DNA from 2 places in the Variovorax sp. KBS0712 genome. Region 2 is predicted to be linked to the other one. Evidence: predicted binding sites of a transcription regulator. Region 2 holds the regulator's gene; the other holds the start of a gene.
The links. The regulator sigma-54, encoded in region 2, starts transcription at its own class of promoters, with help from an activator protein. The targets are predictions, from matches to a motif close to TGGCANGNAANCTGCTTT.
Positions count from the first base shown of each region.

Region 1: the regulator sigma-54 is predicted to act here: its motif matches at 3,787-3,804, upstream of glnA (type I glutamate--ammonia ligase).

Region 1 covers NZ_VCCD02000001.1:2,820,402-2,827,650, forward strand. Annotated here, with positions in the region: gene ntrC (nitrogen regulation protein NR(I)) at 1-443, opposite strand, end outside; gene glnL (nitrogen regulation protein NR(II)) at 470-1,549, opposite strand; gene FFI97_RS13095 (hypothetical protein) at 1,564-2,091, opposite strand; gene glnA (type I glutamate--ammonia ligase) at 2,325-3,740, opposite strand; gene FFI97_RS13105 (competence/damage-inducible protein A) at 3,888-4,688, opposite strand; gene FFI97_RS13110 (EI24 domain-containing protein) at 4,685-5,587, opposite strand; gene FFI97_RS13115 (sterol desaturase family protein) at 5,644-6,618, opposite strand; gene FFI97_RS13120 (polysaccharide deacetylase family protein) at 6,635-7,249, opposite strand, start outside.
Region 2 covers NZ_VCCD02000002.1:1,554,207-1,561,455, forward strand. Annotated here, with positions in the region: gene FFI97_RS24225 (YceI family protein) at 1-434, shown strand, start outside; gene FFI97_RS24230 (LysE family translocator) at 460-1,107, shown strand; gene FFI97_RS24235 (phospholipase D family protein) at 1,112-2,728, opposite strand; gene rpoN (RNA polymerase factor sigma-54) at 2,739-4,328, opposite strand; gene lptB (LPS export ABC transporter ATP-binding protein) at 4,346-5,140, opposite strand; gene lptA (lipopolysaccharide transport periplasmic protein LptA) at 5,137-5,856, opposite strand; gene FFI97_RS24255 (thiol:disulfide interchange protein DsbA/DsbL) at 5,978-6,622, opposite strand; gene FFI97_RS24260 (SPOR domain-containing protein) at 6,778-7,249, opposite strand, start outside.

The sequences.
Region 1 (7,249 bases), on a different contig from region 2:
GCGGGCGCCTGGCCGAGCATTTCGGGCGCGGCGACCATGCGCTCTTCAGATACCTCTTCGCGCTGGCTTTCGTCGACGGCGCGGCGGATGAGCTCCACGGCGCGCGGCAGGTCGAAGGGCTTGGGCAGGTACTCGAAGGCGCCGCCCTGGAAGGCCGAGACCGCACTGTCCAGGTCGGAGAAGGCGGTCATGATGATGACCGGCAGGCCGGGGTGCTTGGCCTTGATCTTGTCGAGCAGGTCGAGCCCCGAGCCGCCCGGCATGCGGATGTCGCTCACCAGGACCTGCGGGCCCTGCTGCTCATCGCCTTCGGCCTGTTCGAGCGCGGCCAGCACTTCGCGTGTGTTCGTGAAGCTGCGCGTGGGCAGGTCTTCGCGCAGCAGCGCCTTCTCGAGCACGAAGCGTATCGATTGGTCGTCATCAACTATCCAGATCGGCTTCATGCATCTCCTCTGTTGCCGGGGCTGCGCTAGGGCAGCGGAATCAATATCTTGAAATCGGTTCGGCCCGGGACGCTGTCGCACTCGATCACGCCGTGATGCTGTTGCACAAAAGTTTGCGCAAGCGTCAGTCCCAGCCCGGTCCCGCCTTCCCTGCCCGAAACGAGCGGATAGAAGATGCGGTCCTTGATCGTGTCCGGCACACCCGGTCCATTGTCGATGACATGCAATTCCAGTGCCAATCGATACCACTGCTTGTTGAAGATCACCTGGCGGGCCACGCGGGTCTTGAAAGTGATCTGCGCATCGCCCGCCGCGCGGCGCTCGGCCAGGGCCTGCGCCGCGTTGTGCGCGATGTTGAGGGTGGCCTGGATGAGCTGTTCGCGGTCGCCGCGGAACTCGGGAATGGAGACGTCGAAGTCGCGCTCGATGTGCAGGTCGCGCGGAAACTCGGCCAGGATCACCGAGCGCACGCGCTCGCACACCTCGTGGATGTTCACGTCGCCCACCACGTGCGGCCGGCGGTGCGGCGCCAGCAGCCGGTCGACCAGCGTCTGCAGCCGGTCGGCCTCGTGGATGATGACCTGGGTGTATTCGATGAGGTCGCGCGACTCGACCTCCATCTGCAGCAGCTGCGCCGCGCCGCGGATGCCGCCCAACGGGTTCTTGATCTCGTGCGCGAGGTTGCGGATGAGTTCCTTGTTGGCCTGCGCCTGGTCGATCAGGCGCTCCTCGCGGTCCTGGCGCACCTGCTGCTCCAGCGGCGACATCTCGATGATGAGCTCGCCCTTCTTGTCGCCGTGCGCGAGCGTGACCTGCACGGGCATCAGCTCGTGGTTCACGCGCCGCAAAAAGGCCTCGTAGCGCAGCGTGGCGAAGTCGTTGCTGCTGGCGCCGTCGAGCGCGGTGCGCAGCACCTGCGGCTCATGGAAACAGGCGCCGAACTGCGAGCCCTCGAGCGTGCGCCGCGAGGTACCCAGCGCGTCTTCGAGGCCTGCGTTGGCGAACAGCACCGAGCCGTCGCTGTTGACCACGGCGATCAGCGTGGACAAGAGGTCGAAGGCGCGAAAGCGCGGATTGGCGCCAGTCGCCTTCTTGCCGAACACCATGGACTGCGCGCCGCTTACTGCGCTTGCGGCTTGCCGGGCAGGCGGCCGATTTCGCGGCGGATGCCGGCGATGTCGCTCTCGTTGCGCGCGAGTTCGGCCTTCATCTCGGCCACGCGGTCCAGGTACTTCTGGTAGTTGCGGCCCTCGCTGCCCTGCTTCTCGGGCTCGCCGTTGTTGTATTCCTTCTTGAGCTCGGTCTGGCGGGCCTCGGCCTTGCGCAGCTCGGCCTCGAGCACCGAACGCGCCTCGCCGTCGCGGGCGCGCTGGTCGACGCCTTCGACGCGCGGGCTGCCCGCCGGGGCGCGCGCGGCCGAACCGCCCGAGCCCGACGACGACGCGCTGCCACCACCACCGCCCGAAGGCTTCGTGCCCTGCACGACGGTGACGTTGCCGCCTTCCATGATCTTGCAGCCCTTTTGCTGGGCCACGGTCGCGTTGTTGGTGTACTCGTTGCCGCAGCGCCAGACGCGCTCTTGCGCGAGCGCCGCCGTGGCGGTGGCGAACGAGGCGGCGGCCAGGAAAATCAGGGAAGCAGTCTTCATTTGGATCCGGAGAGGGCGCGACAAACGCGCATTTTGATGCAATTCGGGCCCGCTCACGACAGGGTGTTCCGCACCAAGGAAAAAGGACGGCCGGGGCCGTCCTTTTGTCTTACTCATCAGGCTCGCGCCCTTCGCGAAACACCGCGGAACCGGCTTTGCCGGGCCGCAGGTGTTGCCCCCGGTAGGGGGTTGGCGAAGCGACACGAAGTGCGCGCAGCCTGGGGGCGAGCCGCTTACAGCGAGTAGTACATGTCGAACTCGACGGGGTGCGTCGCCATGCGGAAGCGCGTGACTTCCTGCATCTTGAGGTCGATGTACGCGTCGATGTACGAGTCGGTGAACACGCCGCCCTTGGTCAGGAACGCACGGTCCTTGTCCAGGTGCTCCAGGGCCTGGTCCAGGCTGTGGCAGACGGTCGGGATCAGCGCGTCTTCTTCCGGCGGCAGGTGGTACAGGTCCTTGCTGGCGGCTTCGCCCGGATGGATCTTGTTTTCCACGCCGTCCAGGCCGGCCATCAGCAGCGCGGCAAAGCCCAGGTACGGGTTCATCAGCGGATCGGGGAAGCGCGCTTCGACGCGGCGGCCCTTCGGGTTGGCCACGAACGGGATGCGGATCGAGGCCGAGCGGTTCTTGGCCGAGTAGGCCAGCTTCACCGGGGCTTCGAAGCCGGGCACCAGGCGCTTGTAGCTGTTGGTGCCGGGGTTCGTGATGGCGTTCAGGGCACGGGCGTGCTTGATGATGCCGCCGATGTAGTGCAGCGCGAAGTCCGACAGGCCTGCGTAGCCGTCGCCGGCGAACAGGTTCTTGCCGTCCTTCCAGACCGACTGGTGCACGTGCATGCCGGAGCCGTTGTCGCCGACGATGGGCTTGGGCATGAAGGTGGCGGTCTTGCCGTAGGCGTGGGCCACGTTGTGGATCACGTACTTCTGCAGCTGGACCCAGTCGGCGCGCTGCACCAGCGTGCTGAAGCGGGTGCCGATCTCGAGCTGGCCGGCGTTGGCCACTTCGTGGTGATGCACTTCGACCGGGATGCCCAGCGATTCGAGCACCAGGCTCATTTCCGAGCGCATGTCCTGGAAGCTGTCGACCGGGGGCACCGGGAAGTAGCCGCCCTTGACTGCGGGACGGTGGCCGCTGTTGCCGTGCTCGAACTCCTTGTCGGTGTTCCACGAGGCTTCTTCGGACTCGATCTTCACGAAGCAGCCCGACATGTCGTTCTTCCAGCGCACGCCGTCGAACACGAAGAATTCGGGTTCCGGACCGAAGTAGGCGGTGTCGCCCAGGCCGGAAGCCTTCATGTACGCCTCGGCGCGCTTGGCGAGCGAACGCGGGTCGCGCTCGTAGGCCTTGCCGTCGGCCGGGTCGATCACGTCGCAGGTCAGGATCAGCGTCGTTTCTTCGAAGAAGGGGTCGATGTTGGCGGTGTTCGGGTCGGGCATGAGCTGCATGTCCGAGGCTTCGATGCCCTTCCAACCGGCGATGGACGAACCGTCGAACGCGTGGCCCGAGGTGAATTTGTCTTCATCGAAGTGCGACACAGGCACGGTGACGTGCTGTTCCTTGCCGCGGGTGTCGGTGAAGCGCAAGTCGACGAACTTGACCTCGTTTTCCTTGACGAGCTTGAGTACATCGGCGACGGTCTTTGCCATCAGTTTCTCCTGAGTTGGATGGTGGTTAGGAATACAGGGACGGGAGGATGCAGTTTCTGTGCCATTGTCACCCCGCCGGATGAGGCCCAGGTGACGGCCCAGGGGCTGCCGGAAAAGGAAAATATCCCCAAATTGGTGCAATGCAGATTAACGCACCAATTCAGGGCCAAGCTTCGCATCGAAAGTGTGCAGACCTTCGATGAGCTGGCCATAGGCGGCATCGAGCTTTGCGGGGTCGCCCTTGACGCCCAGCTCGATGTGGCGCCCGTACTGGGGGTGATCCACGCTGGGAAGGCTGAACACCTTGATGCCGGCGTGGGCCTGCTCGATGGCCTGCATCAGCGGCGTGAGGGTGGCTTCCATCGCACCGAAAACGATCACGGACTTCTCGGCGATGGCGTTGCGGGTGAACAGATCGGCATAGCGGCTGTCGAGCACCGACTCGATCATCGGCCAGGCCATGACCGGAAAGCCCGGCACGAAATGCACGTGCTCGACACTGAATCCCGGGATCTTGTTGTACGGGTTGCGGATGATCGACGCGCCCTGCGGAAACACGCCCATGTTCAGGCGGTGGATGTTGTCGGGCCGGTCGGGTTCGTAGGGCACGCCCTGCTCCAGGGCCGTGTCCTGCATGCGCTCGCGGATCAGCGCCTCGGCCTCGGGGTGCAGCGCCAGCGGCACGCGCAGGGCCTGGGCGGCGCACTGGCGGGTGTGGTCGTCGGGCGTGGCGCCGATGCCGCCGGTCGAGAACACGATGTCGCCCGAGGCGAAGGCGCGCATGAGGGCCGCGGTGATCCGCGTGGGCTCGTCGCCCACGTATTCGGCCCAGCCCAGCTGGAGGCCGCGCGCGGCCAGCAGCTCGATGACCTTGGCCATGTGCTTGTCGGCCCGCTTACCGGAAAGGATCTCGTCGCCGACGACGATGAGACCGAATGCGCGTGTCATGGAGAACTCCATTGAGAAAGAGCGGCCTTGTTGGCCTCGGTGGCTTCGGCCGCCTCGAGCGTCTGCTGCGCGTCGCCGCTGCCAGCCGCGGGCTGCTGCGCCGCGCGCTGGGCGCGCAACTGGGTCAGGGCGTCGAGGCAGTAGTGCGCGAACCAGAGCGCAGAAAAGGCGAAGACCAGCGTGTAGATCCAGATGGCGATCGGCACCAGCACGAAGAAGGCGGCAGCGAACAGCAGGCCCGAGGCCCAGACGATGCTCGGCGCAGCGCCCAGGTAGCCGCACAGCACGCCGATGCACAGCAGCGGCAACCGGTGGGCGCGCAGCAACGCGGCGCGTTCCTCGGGGCTGGCGTGCTCGGCCAGCGCGTCGAAGCTCATCACGCGGTAGGTCAGCCAGCCCCAGATCAGCGGCGGCAGGATCAGCACCAGCGGCGGAATGAGCCACAGCGGCATCGACACCACCAGCGCGATCAGCGCCAGCACGGTGGCGCCGAGCGAGCGCAGCACGCTGCCGAAGAAGGAGGCGCCCTTCTTCTGCTCGAGCGTCGGAAAGCGCCGTTCGGCCACGAGCTTGGTGAGTGCCGGCGCCATGAAGCCGGCCACGATGAGCAGCGACAGCACCACGATCAGCGGCGTGACGCCGAACACCACCACCAGCGGCGCCAGCGCGGCCGTGACGTCGCTGGAGAAGAGGCGCCCGATCCAGGCCCAGAAGCTGGACAGCAGCGGCCAGGCGTCGAGGGCCTCGCGCGTCCAGGCGACGGCCGCGTCCCAGTAGAAGTAGCCGAGCCCCGCGGCCAGCAGCACCATGAGCGCCAGCGGCAGGAGCGACAGCACGATCACGCGCGGGAGCATGCAATAGGCCACCGCGCGCCAGAAGGAGTCGAGGAGCAGGCGCATGAGGTTCGAGGATAGCGCAAGGCCCCGGCCCGCCCGCTGCCGGGCCTGCGGGCGGATCAGGCGCGGCCGAACAGCCGCTTCAGCCCCAGCCACTGCTGCGACCAGAAGCCCTGGCCGTAGTCGCGCGGCCGGCCGTCGGCGCCGGGCTCGACCTGGTCGCGGATGCCGGTCGGGTCGTAGCGGTTTTCGAAGTTGGCGGTGCGAAAGAGCATGTCCCACCAGGGCAGCAGCACGCCGAAGTTGTGGCCGCCGAGCGTGCTCCGGCCGTGCGACTCGTGGCCCAGCCCGATGCTGTGGTGCAGCCGGTGAAAGCGCGGGCTGACCCACAGCCGCTCGCCGATGGCGCCGAAGCTCAGCCGCAGGTTGGCGTGCTGCAGGCTTTCGCTGAGCTGGGTGAAGGCCACGACGGCGATGAACTGGCCCGGCGCCACGCCGATCAGCTGCGCCACGATGACGATGAGCGTGTCGTGGATGACGTCGTCCAGCAGGTGGTTGCGGTCGTCGCTCCACATCGTCATCTGGCGCTGCGAGTGGTGCAGCGAATGCAGGCTCCACCACCAGTTGAACTGGTGCTGGCCGCGGTGGATCCAGTAGCCGACGAAGTCGAGCACCACGAGGTAGATGGCAAAAGCCACCCACGGCACGTCGGTCACGCCGGGCCAGGCCTCGTCCAGGTGGAAGGTGCCCCACCCCGCCATGCGCAGGCTGCCGAGCAGGTCGTCGAACAGCGGCTGCAGCGTGAAGAACAGCGCCAGCCGGAACAGGCCCAGCCGGTGGATCAGCGTGTAGAGCACGTCGATGCGGATCGCGCGGCGGTCGGTCACGGCCTCGACCGCGCGCCAGCGCTGCAACGGGCCGATCACGGCCAGCAGCACCAGGATCTGGATCACGCCGACCAGCAGCCAGCCGGTGGCGTCGAAGGCGTCCTCGGCCCAGCCGCCCAGGCCGATGGCGTACACCAGCGGCTGCACGGCGGTCTCGAAGAGCCAGCCCTGCATGGCGGAAAAAACGTCGGTCAACCAGTCGATCACGGCGAAAACTCAGGAATCAAGGGTGGGAGGCGATCCAGGCGCGGTAGTCCGGATGCTGGCGCAGGGTGCGAAAGCAGAAGCCCTTGGCCTTCAGGCCGACGATGAGCGGCTCGAGGTTGGCGGGCGCCCACGGGTCCTTGCGCGACCAGATGCCCAGGTGCGCCAGCAGGATGTCGCCGGGGCGGATGCCCGCGAGCGCCTGGGCCAGCAGCTTCTGGTTGCTGAACGTTTCGCTCGGCAGCTCATCGCCCAGGAAGCCGGCGGGCGACCAGCCCACGTGCGCGTAGCCGCAGTCCCTGGCGGCCGCCAGCAGCGCGGGCGAGGTCTTGCCGCCCGGCGCGCGGTACAGCGGCAGCGGCTTCTTGCCGGTGATGGCGGCCAGCCGGTCGGACGACTTGCGGATGTCGGCGCAGTACTGGGCCGCGTTCCAGACCGATTCCTTGCCGGTCTGCGGGCCGGCCGACGGCTTGATGCGAAAGCTCGGCGGCGTGCCTTTGACGTCACCGCGCCAGTAGGCGTGGTCGTAGGTGTGCGAGCCGAACTCGTGGCCCTCGGCCGCCCTCGCCTTCCACCACGACGCCCAGTGGTCGTCCAGGCTGTCGCCGTCGGTCTGGGTGCGCTCGGCGGCGGC
Region 2 (7,249 bases):
GCCGCTTCAGCACCAAGGACGGCTCGGTGCAGATCGACGGCACCGGCGCCAGCGGCAAGGTCGACATCACGATGGACATCAGCTCCATCAACACCGGCGTCGACCTGCTCAACCGCCACGTGCAGAGCAAGGACTTCTTCAACGTGGCCGAATTTCCCACCGGCCGCTTCGTGGCCGAGCGCATCGACTTCAGCGGCGACAAAGTGACCGATGTGCCCGGCACGCTCACGCTCATGGGCCAGACCAAGCCGGTGACGCTGAAGGCCGTGCGCTTCAACTGCTACCTGAACCCGCTGATCAACCGCCAGGTCTGCGGCGGCGACTTCGAGGCCACCGTGCAGCGCAGCGACTGGGGCATCACCTGGGGCCTGAACTTCGGCTTCGAGAACAAGGTGAAGCTGCTGGTGCAGGTCGAAGCCGTGAACGTGCAATGAACCCATCCCCCACCGGAGCCCACTCATGACCGACGCCCACCTCCTGTCCCTGCTCGGCATCGCCGGCGCCATGGCCGTGGGCGCGATGAGCCCGGGCCCGAGCTTCGTGATGGTGGCGCGCACCGCCGTGGCCTCGCGCAGCGACGGGCTCGCGGCGGCGCTGGGCATGGGCGCCGGCGGGCTGGCGTTCTCCATCGCGGCGCTGGCCGGGCTGCAGGCGGCGTTCCTCGCGGTACCGGCGCTGTACCTCGCGATCAAGGCCTTCGGCGGTGCCTACCTGATCTACCTGGGCTTTCGCATCTGGCGCGGCGCGCGCCAGCCGCTCGCGATCACGCCCGACACGGACGCCTCGCCCCGCAGCCAGGGCCGCAGCGGACGCACCTTCCTGCTCGGCCTGGCCACGCAGATCAGCAACCCGAAGACGGCGGTGGTGTACGCGAGCATCTTCGCGGCCTTCCTGCCGCGCGAGGTGCCGCTGGTGCTGGCGCTCGCCGTGCCGGCCGTGATCTTCTGCATCGAGACGGGCTGGTACGCGATCGTCGCGCTGGCACTGTCCTCGGCCGCGCCGCGCGCGGCCTACCTGCGCTACAAGACCTGGATCGACCGCGCCGCCGGCGGCGTGATGGGCCTGCTGGGCCTGCGGCTGGTGTGGTCGGCGGTGCGCGGCACCTGAGGCGCTAGAGCAGGCTCTCGGGCGTGAGCGGCGCCAGCAGCTCGAGCATGGTGCGGTCCCAGAAGCCCGAGTCGGGCTCTTCGTGCAGCACGGTGGTCTTGCCGCCTTCCTCGCTGACCCACTCGATGCGCCGCGAGCCGGTGGCTCCCGCATCGGCGCCTTCAGCAAAGCGCAGTCGGTAGGCGCCCTGCTGCTTGAGCACATCGAGCAGCTTCAGGGTCTGCTGCGCCATCTCGGGGCTGCGGATGAACAGGCCGATCTCGGTGTTGTGGATTTCGGAGCGCGGATCGAAATTCATCGAGCCGACGAACAGGATGCGCTGGTCGATCACCGCCGACTTGGCGTGCAGCCGCCCCACCGACGTGCCGAACAGGCCGAGGCGCACGCTGCGCCGCGTGCGCGCGGAACTCAGCTCGTGCAGCTCGGCGCCCAGCGCGAGCATGTCGGCGCGGTAGCGGCGGTAGGCGGTGTGGACGAGCGGCTCGTCGGTGGCGGCGAGCGAGTTGGTGACCACGCTGATCTTCACGTTGCGCCCGCGGATCTCGCGCATCACCTCCAGCCCCGACGCGCCCGGGATCAGGTAGGGCGAGACCAGCGTCACCTCGCTGCGCGCGCGGCGCATCTGCTCGACCACGTTGTAGCGCACGCTGTCCACGTCGAGCAGCGGCACGCCGCCGTACGACGCGGTCTTGCCGATCACGCGGTCGGGTGAATCGGCGTAGGCCTCGGCGGTGGTCCAGATCAGGCCGAGCTTGCCGGCGTCGAGGTCGTCGGCCACCGGGCTGTAGCCCAGCAGGTCGTTGGGCGCGGGCCTGGGCGGCGGCGGCGTGGTGTCGGGGCCGGTGGCGGCGTCGAAGCGGCGCTGCAGTTCTTCGCGCGGCAGGTCGGTGTGCACGACCGCGCCGATCGGGCGCACGTGCGGGCTGTTCCAGTACTGGTCGAACAGCACGCCCAGGCGCGGGATCAGCGCGCCCGTGACGAAGGTGTCGAGATCGATGAAGTTGGGGCCGGTGGTGCGGCGGAAGTACTGGTTGCCGATGTTGCGCCCGCCCGCCACCGCCATCGCGCCGTCGGCGATGAAGAGCTTGTTGTGCATGCGGCGGTTGACGCGGCTGAAGTCGAACAGCGACGCGGTGAAGCGCTTGAGCAAGCTGCCGCGCCCGGCCGGGAACGGGTTGAACAGGCGCAGCTCCACGTTCGGCGTGGCGGCCAGGCCGAGCAGCAGCTCGTCTTCGCCGGACGTGTACAGGTCGTCCATCAACAGGCGCACGCGCACGCCGCGCTGGGCCGCATCGCGCAGGGTGCGCAACAGGTAGCGGCCGGTCTCGTCGTTCTCGATCTGGTAGTACTGCACGTCGAGCGTGCGCTGCGCGCGGCGCGCCAGCTGCAGCCGCGTGTCGAAGGCGAAGTCGCCGCCGGGCATCAGGCGAAAGCCGCTGAGGTCGGGGTCGGGCTGCGAGCCCAGCGCGATCTTGCCGAGCGCGGTGTCGGCCGAGACGGCGATGGCCTTGGTGGGCGGGCGCGGTGCCTCGTCGGGCAGCGTGGCGCAGCCGGCAAACAGCAGCGCCGCCGCGATGACGACCACCCAATGCCCACAGCGCGACAGCAGGCGGCTCGTCATCGTCGGTCTTCTACAGGGCCTTGCGCAAGTTGGCGGGCGCGATGCGCAGCGCTTCGCGGTACTTGGCGACGGTGCGGCGCGCGCACTCGATGCCCTGCTCTTTCAGCATCTCGGAAATCTGGCTGTCGGACAGCGGCTTCTTGATGCTTTCCGAACTCACGAACTGCTTGATCAGCGCGCGCACCGCGGTGCTCGACGCGTTGCCGCCGGTCTCGGTGCCCAGCGCCGAGCCGAAGAAGTACTTGAGCTCGACCGTGCCGAAGGGCGTGGCCATGTACTTGGCGGTGGTCACGCGCGAGATGGTCGACTCGTGCAGGCCCAGCTCGTCGGCGATCTCGCGCAGCACCAGCGGGCGCATGGCCAGCTCGCCGTGCACGAAGTAGCTCTTCTGGCGCTCGACGATGGCGTTGCTCACGCGCAGGATGGTGTCGAAGCGCTGCTGGATGTTCTTGATGAACCAGCGCGCCTCCTGCAGCCGCTGCGACAGCGCCTGGCTGCCCTCGCCCTTGTGCGACTTGAGCGCACCGGCGTAGATGTCGTGCACACGCAGGCGCGGCATGACCTCGGGGTTGAGCATGACGCGGAACTTCACGTTGGTGCCGCGCCCGGTCTTGGTGACGATCACGTCGGGAATGACGATGTTGCGTTCGACGTCGACAAAGCGGCGGCCCGGCTTGGGCTCCAGGCGCGCAATGATCTGCAGCGCAGAGCGCACCAGCTCTTCGTTGGTGCGCGTGAGCGTGGCCAGGCGCTTGAAGTCGCGCCGCGCGAGCAGCTCCATCGGCTGCTTGCAGATCGCGATGGCGGTCTTGCGGATGAGCGCTTCGGCCTCGGTCTCGTCTTCGCTGGCGAGCGCCTTCAGCTGGATGCTCAGGCATTCGCCGAGATCGCGCGCGCCGACGCCCACCGGCTCCAGGCTCTGCAGCAGGCCCAGCGCCACCTGGAAGTGGTGCACGAGGTCGTCGAACTGGTCGTTGTCGTCGCCCGCCAGGCCCGAGGCCAGCGCGGGCAGCGAGTCTTCGAGGTAGCCGTCGTCGTTGAGCGACTCGATCAAAAAGCGCAGCGCGGCGCAGTCGTTTTCGTTCAGGCGCAGGCTCAGCGCCTGGCGGTGCAGGAAGGACTGCAGCGACTCCTGGCTGCGCGCGAGTTCGGTGGCATCGGCGCGCTCGTCGTCGCCCAGGTTGTTCTGGCGCGCGGGCGCGTCGCTGCCCCACTCGCTGTCGTCGGGCGCCATGTCGACGGTGCCGTCGCCTTCCCAGTCGGGCTCGCGCTCGGCGATCTCGGCGGCGGGGCCGTCGGTGTCGGGGGTCGAGGAGGTGGTGTCGCTGGACGTGGAGGAAGTGCTGGCGGCGGACGGCGTGAACTCGGCCTCCCCCTCGCCCGCGTCGTCGCGCGGCACCGGCGCGTCGGCCGTGTCCAGCCCGAACTCCTCGCGCGCCGCTTCTTCCGCGGTGCGTTCGAGGAACGGGTTCTCGTCCAGCATCTGCTCCACTTCCTGGCTCAGTTCGAGCGTGGAGAGCTGGAGCAGGCGAATGGACTGCTGCAGCTGTGGCGTCAGCGCCAGATGCTGCGAGACGCGAAGGGACAGCCCTTGCTTCATGGAGACCCGACCCTCCCTTACATCCGGAAGTGCTCGCCCAGGTACACCCTGCGTACCTCGGCGTTGTCGACGATCTCCGAGGGTGTGCCTTGTGCCAGCACGTGCCCGTCGCTGATGATGAACGCGTGATCGCAGATGCCCAGCGTCTCACGCACGTTGTGGTCGGTGATGAGCACGCCGATGCCGCGCTCTTTCAGGAAGCTGATGATCCGCTGGATCTCGATCACCGCGATCGGGTCGATGCCGGCGAAGGGCTCGTCCAGCAGGATGAAGCGCGGCTGCGTGGCCAGCGCGCGCGCGATCTCGACGCGGCGGCGCTCGCCGCCCGACAGCGCGAGCGCGGGCGAATCGCGCAGATGGTCCACGCGCAGGTCGGCCAGCAGGTCGGCCAGGCGCTCTTCGGTGTGCTGCTTGGTCAGCGGCATCATGCGGCCGTTGGCGTCGGGCTCGCGCTGCAGCTCGAGCACGGCGCGCACGTTTTCCTCGACCGTGAGCTTGCGGAAGATCGAGGCTTCCTGCGGCAGGTAGCTCAGGCCCATGCGCGCGCGGCGGTGGATGGGCATGTGGGCGATGGGCTCGCCGTCGATGGTGATCTCGCCGGCGTCGGCGCGCACCAGCCCGACGATCATGTAGAACGAGGTGGTCTTGCCCGCACCGTTGGGGCCGAGCAGTCCGACGACCTCGCCCTTTTGCACATCGAGCGAGACGTCTTTCACGACCGTGCGGCTGCCGTAGCTCTTCTTGAGGCCGCGCGCCACGAGGCGGCTGCCCGGAATGCCGTCGGCGGTCTGGGTTCCTGCGGTTTCGATCACTTGCGCCCTTCCCCTTCGGTGCCGCCCAGCGTGGTGCTCGGGCGCAGCCCGGCGCCGGGCGCGGGGGTGGGAGCCGGAGCCGCGGGCTTCTTGCCGCCGGCCGCGGGTGCGGAGCCGGGCGCCGCCGGGGCCGGCGTGGCCTTCGGCGTGAGGATGGCCTTGACGCGACCGCCGCCGCCCGCCGAGACGCCGGCGTTCGGCGGCACGAGGGAACCGTTGACGGTGTAGGTGTCGTTGCTCTGGTCGTAGACGATCAGCGCGCCGCTGCTTTCGTCGTTGGCCGTGGCGCCGATCAGCCGGCGCATGACGGCACGGCGGATGAACTTGACGTTGTCGGCGCGGCTGTCGTACTCGATGACTTCCGACTCGCCCTCGATCCACTCGTCGCCGGCGTTGCGCTTCTGCTTGTAATAGGCCAGCTTGCCGGGCGCCGCCGTGACCACGCCGTACTGGTAGCCCTCGGCGTCCTGGCGCACGTCCAGCCGCGCTCCGCGGATGATGATCGTGCCCTTCGTGACCAGCACGTTGCCGGTGAACACGCTGGTCTGTTTCAGGTCGTCGTAGCGCATCGAGTCGGACTCGATGTTCATCGGCTTGGTGCGGTCGGCGGTTTCGGCCAGGGCGCCCGAGGCGGCACCGGCCAGCAACAGCGCGCCGAAAGCCAGGCGGCCGAGGCGACGAAGGGTGGGGAATGTGGGGATGGAGGGCAATGTCATAAAGGCACGAAACTTGCTCTGAAACATTGTATGCGTGGGATGGCAATTGCCCACCGCCGCCAATGAAAAAGCCCGCCGAAGCGGGCCTTGCATTCGACCAAAAAGCAGGTCGCCGGGTCGGTCAGCCCTTCTTGGCTTCGCCGATGAGGAAGGTCGCGACCTGCAGCACCTTGGACATGCTGCCGGCGGTTTCGCCGTCCACATACCAGCGGCCCGCCACGGCCAGGGCCGGCACGCCGGCGACCTTGTAGGCCTCGGTCTGCTGCGCCGCGCGGCGGGCCTTGCTGGCCACGCCGAAGGACGCAAAGGTTTCCTTGAACTTGGCGCCGTCGAGGCCGGCACGCTCGGCCCAGGCCTGGATGTTGGCGTCGCCGTTCAGGTTCTGGCGCTGCGCGTGGATGGCGGCGAACACCTTCGAGTGGTACTCGTCCAGCTTGCCCATGGCTTCGAGCGTGAAGTACAGGCGCTGCTTGGCCTCGACGTCGTTGCCCACGAAGGGCACGGGGATGCGGCGGAACGCCACTTCCTTCGGGGCTGCCTTGACCCAGGCTTCGAGCGAGGGCTCGAAGTCGTTGCAATGCGGGCAGTTGTAGGAGAAGAACTCGACCACCTCGACCTTGCCGGCGGGTGCATCGACGGGCACGCGCTTGTCGAGCACGAGGAAATCGGTGCCGGCCTTGGGGGCGCGCTGGGCGTGTGCCGGAACGGCAGCCAGCGAAAGCAGCCCGATCGAAGTGGCGGCCAGCGAAAAGTCACGACGTTTCATGGAAAAGGTTCTCCTGTGGGTACCGCAGTACAGAGCCGGCGCGCCGCCGGGAGTTCCCATGGACGGCGCGACCGAGGCGCTGGAATTGACAAACGAGTGCGGCAGATGCCGCGCGGGCGAGAGCTTAAAGGCTGTTCAAGAACGGCGCTGACGGGTCAGCGCTGCACGCGCACCAGCGCCGATTCGAGACCGCCGCCGTCGAGCCGTTCCTTGAGCCGGTCGGCGTCGTCCTTCTTGTTGAACGGGCCCGCGCGCACGCGGTAGACCGTGCGACCGGCCTGCTCGCGCTCGGTGACCTTGGCCTCGACGCCCATCAGCGACAGCTTGGCACGCTGCGCCTCGGCGTCGTCGGTGGTGCGGAAGGCGCCGGCCTGCACGAAGTACATGAAAGGATCAGCACCCGACGGCGACGGTGCGGCGGCCGTGTGGCTCGGCGCGGCGGACGCGGTGGTCGTGCTGCTGCCGCCCGCACGGGCGCGGGCGAGGTCGCCCAGCGGATCGTTCGACGGCGGCAGGGCGTTGGCTTCGGCCGGCACCGGCGCGGGGCGCGCCGGCTTGGGCGCCACCACCACGGGGGCCGGGGCGGTGACCGGCGCGGTGGCGACCGGCGGAGTGCCGGGTGCCACG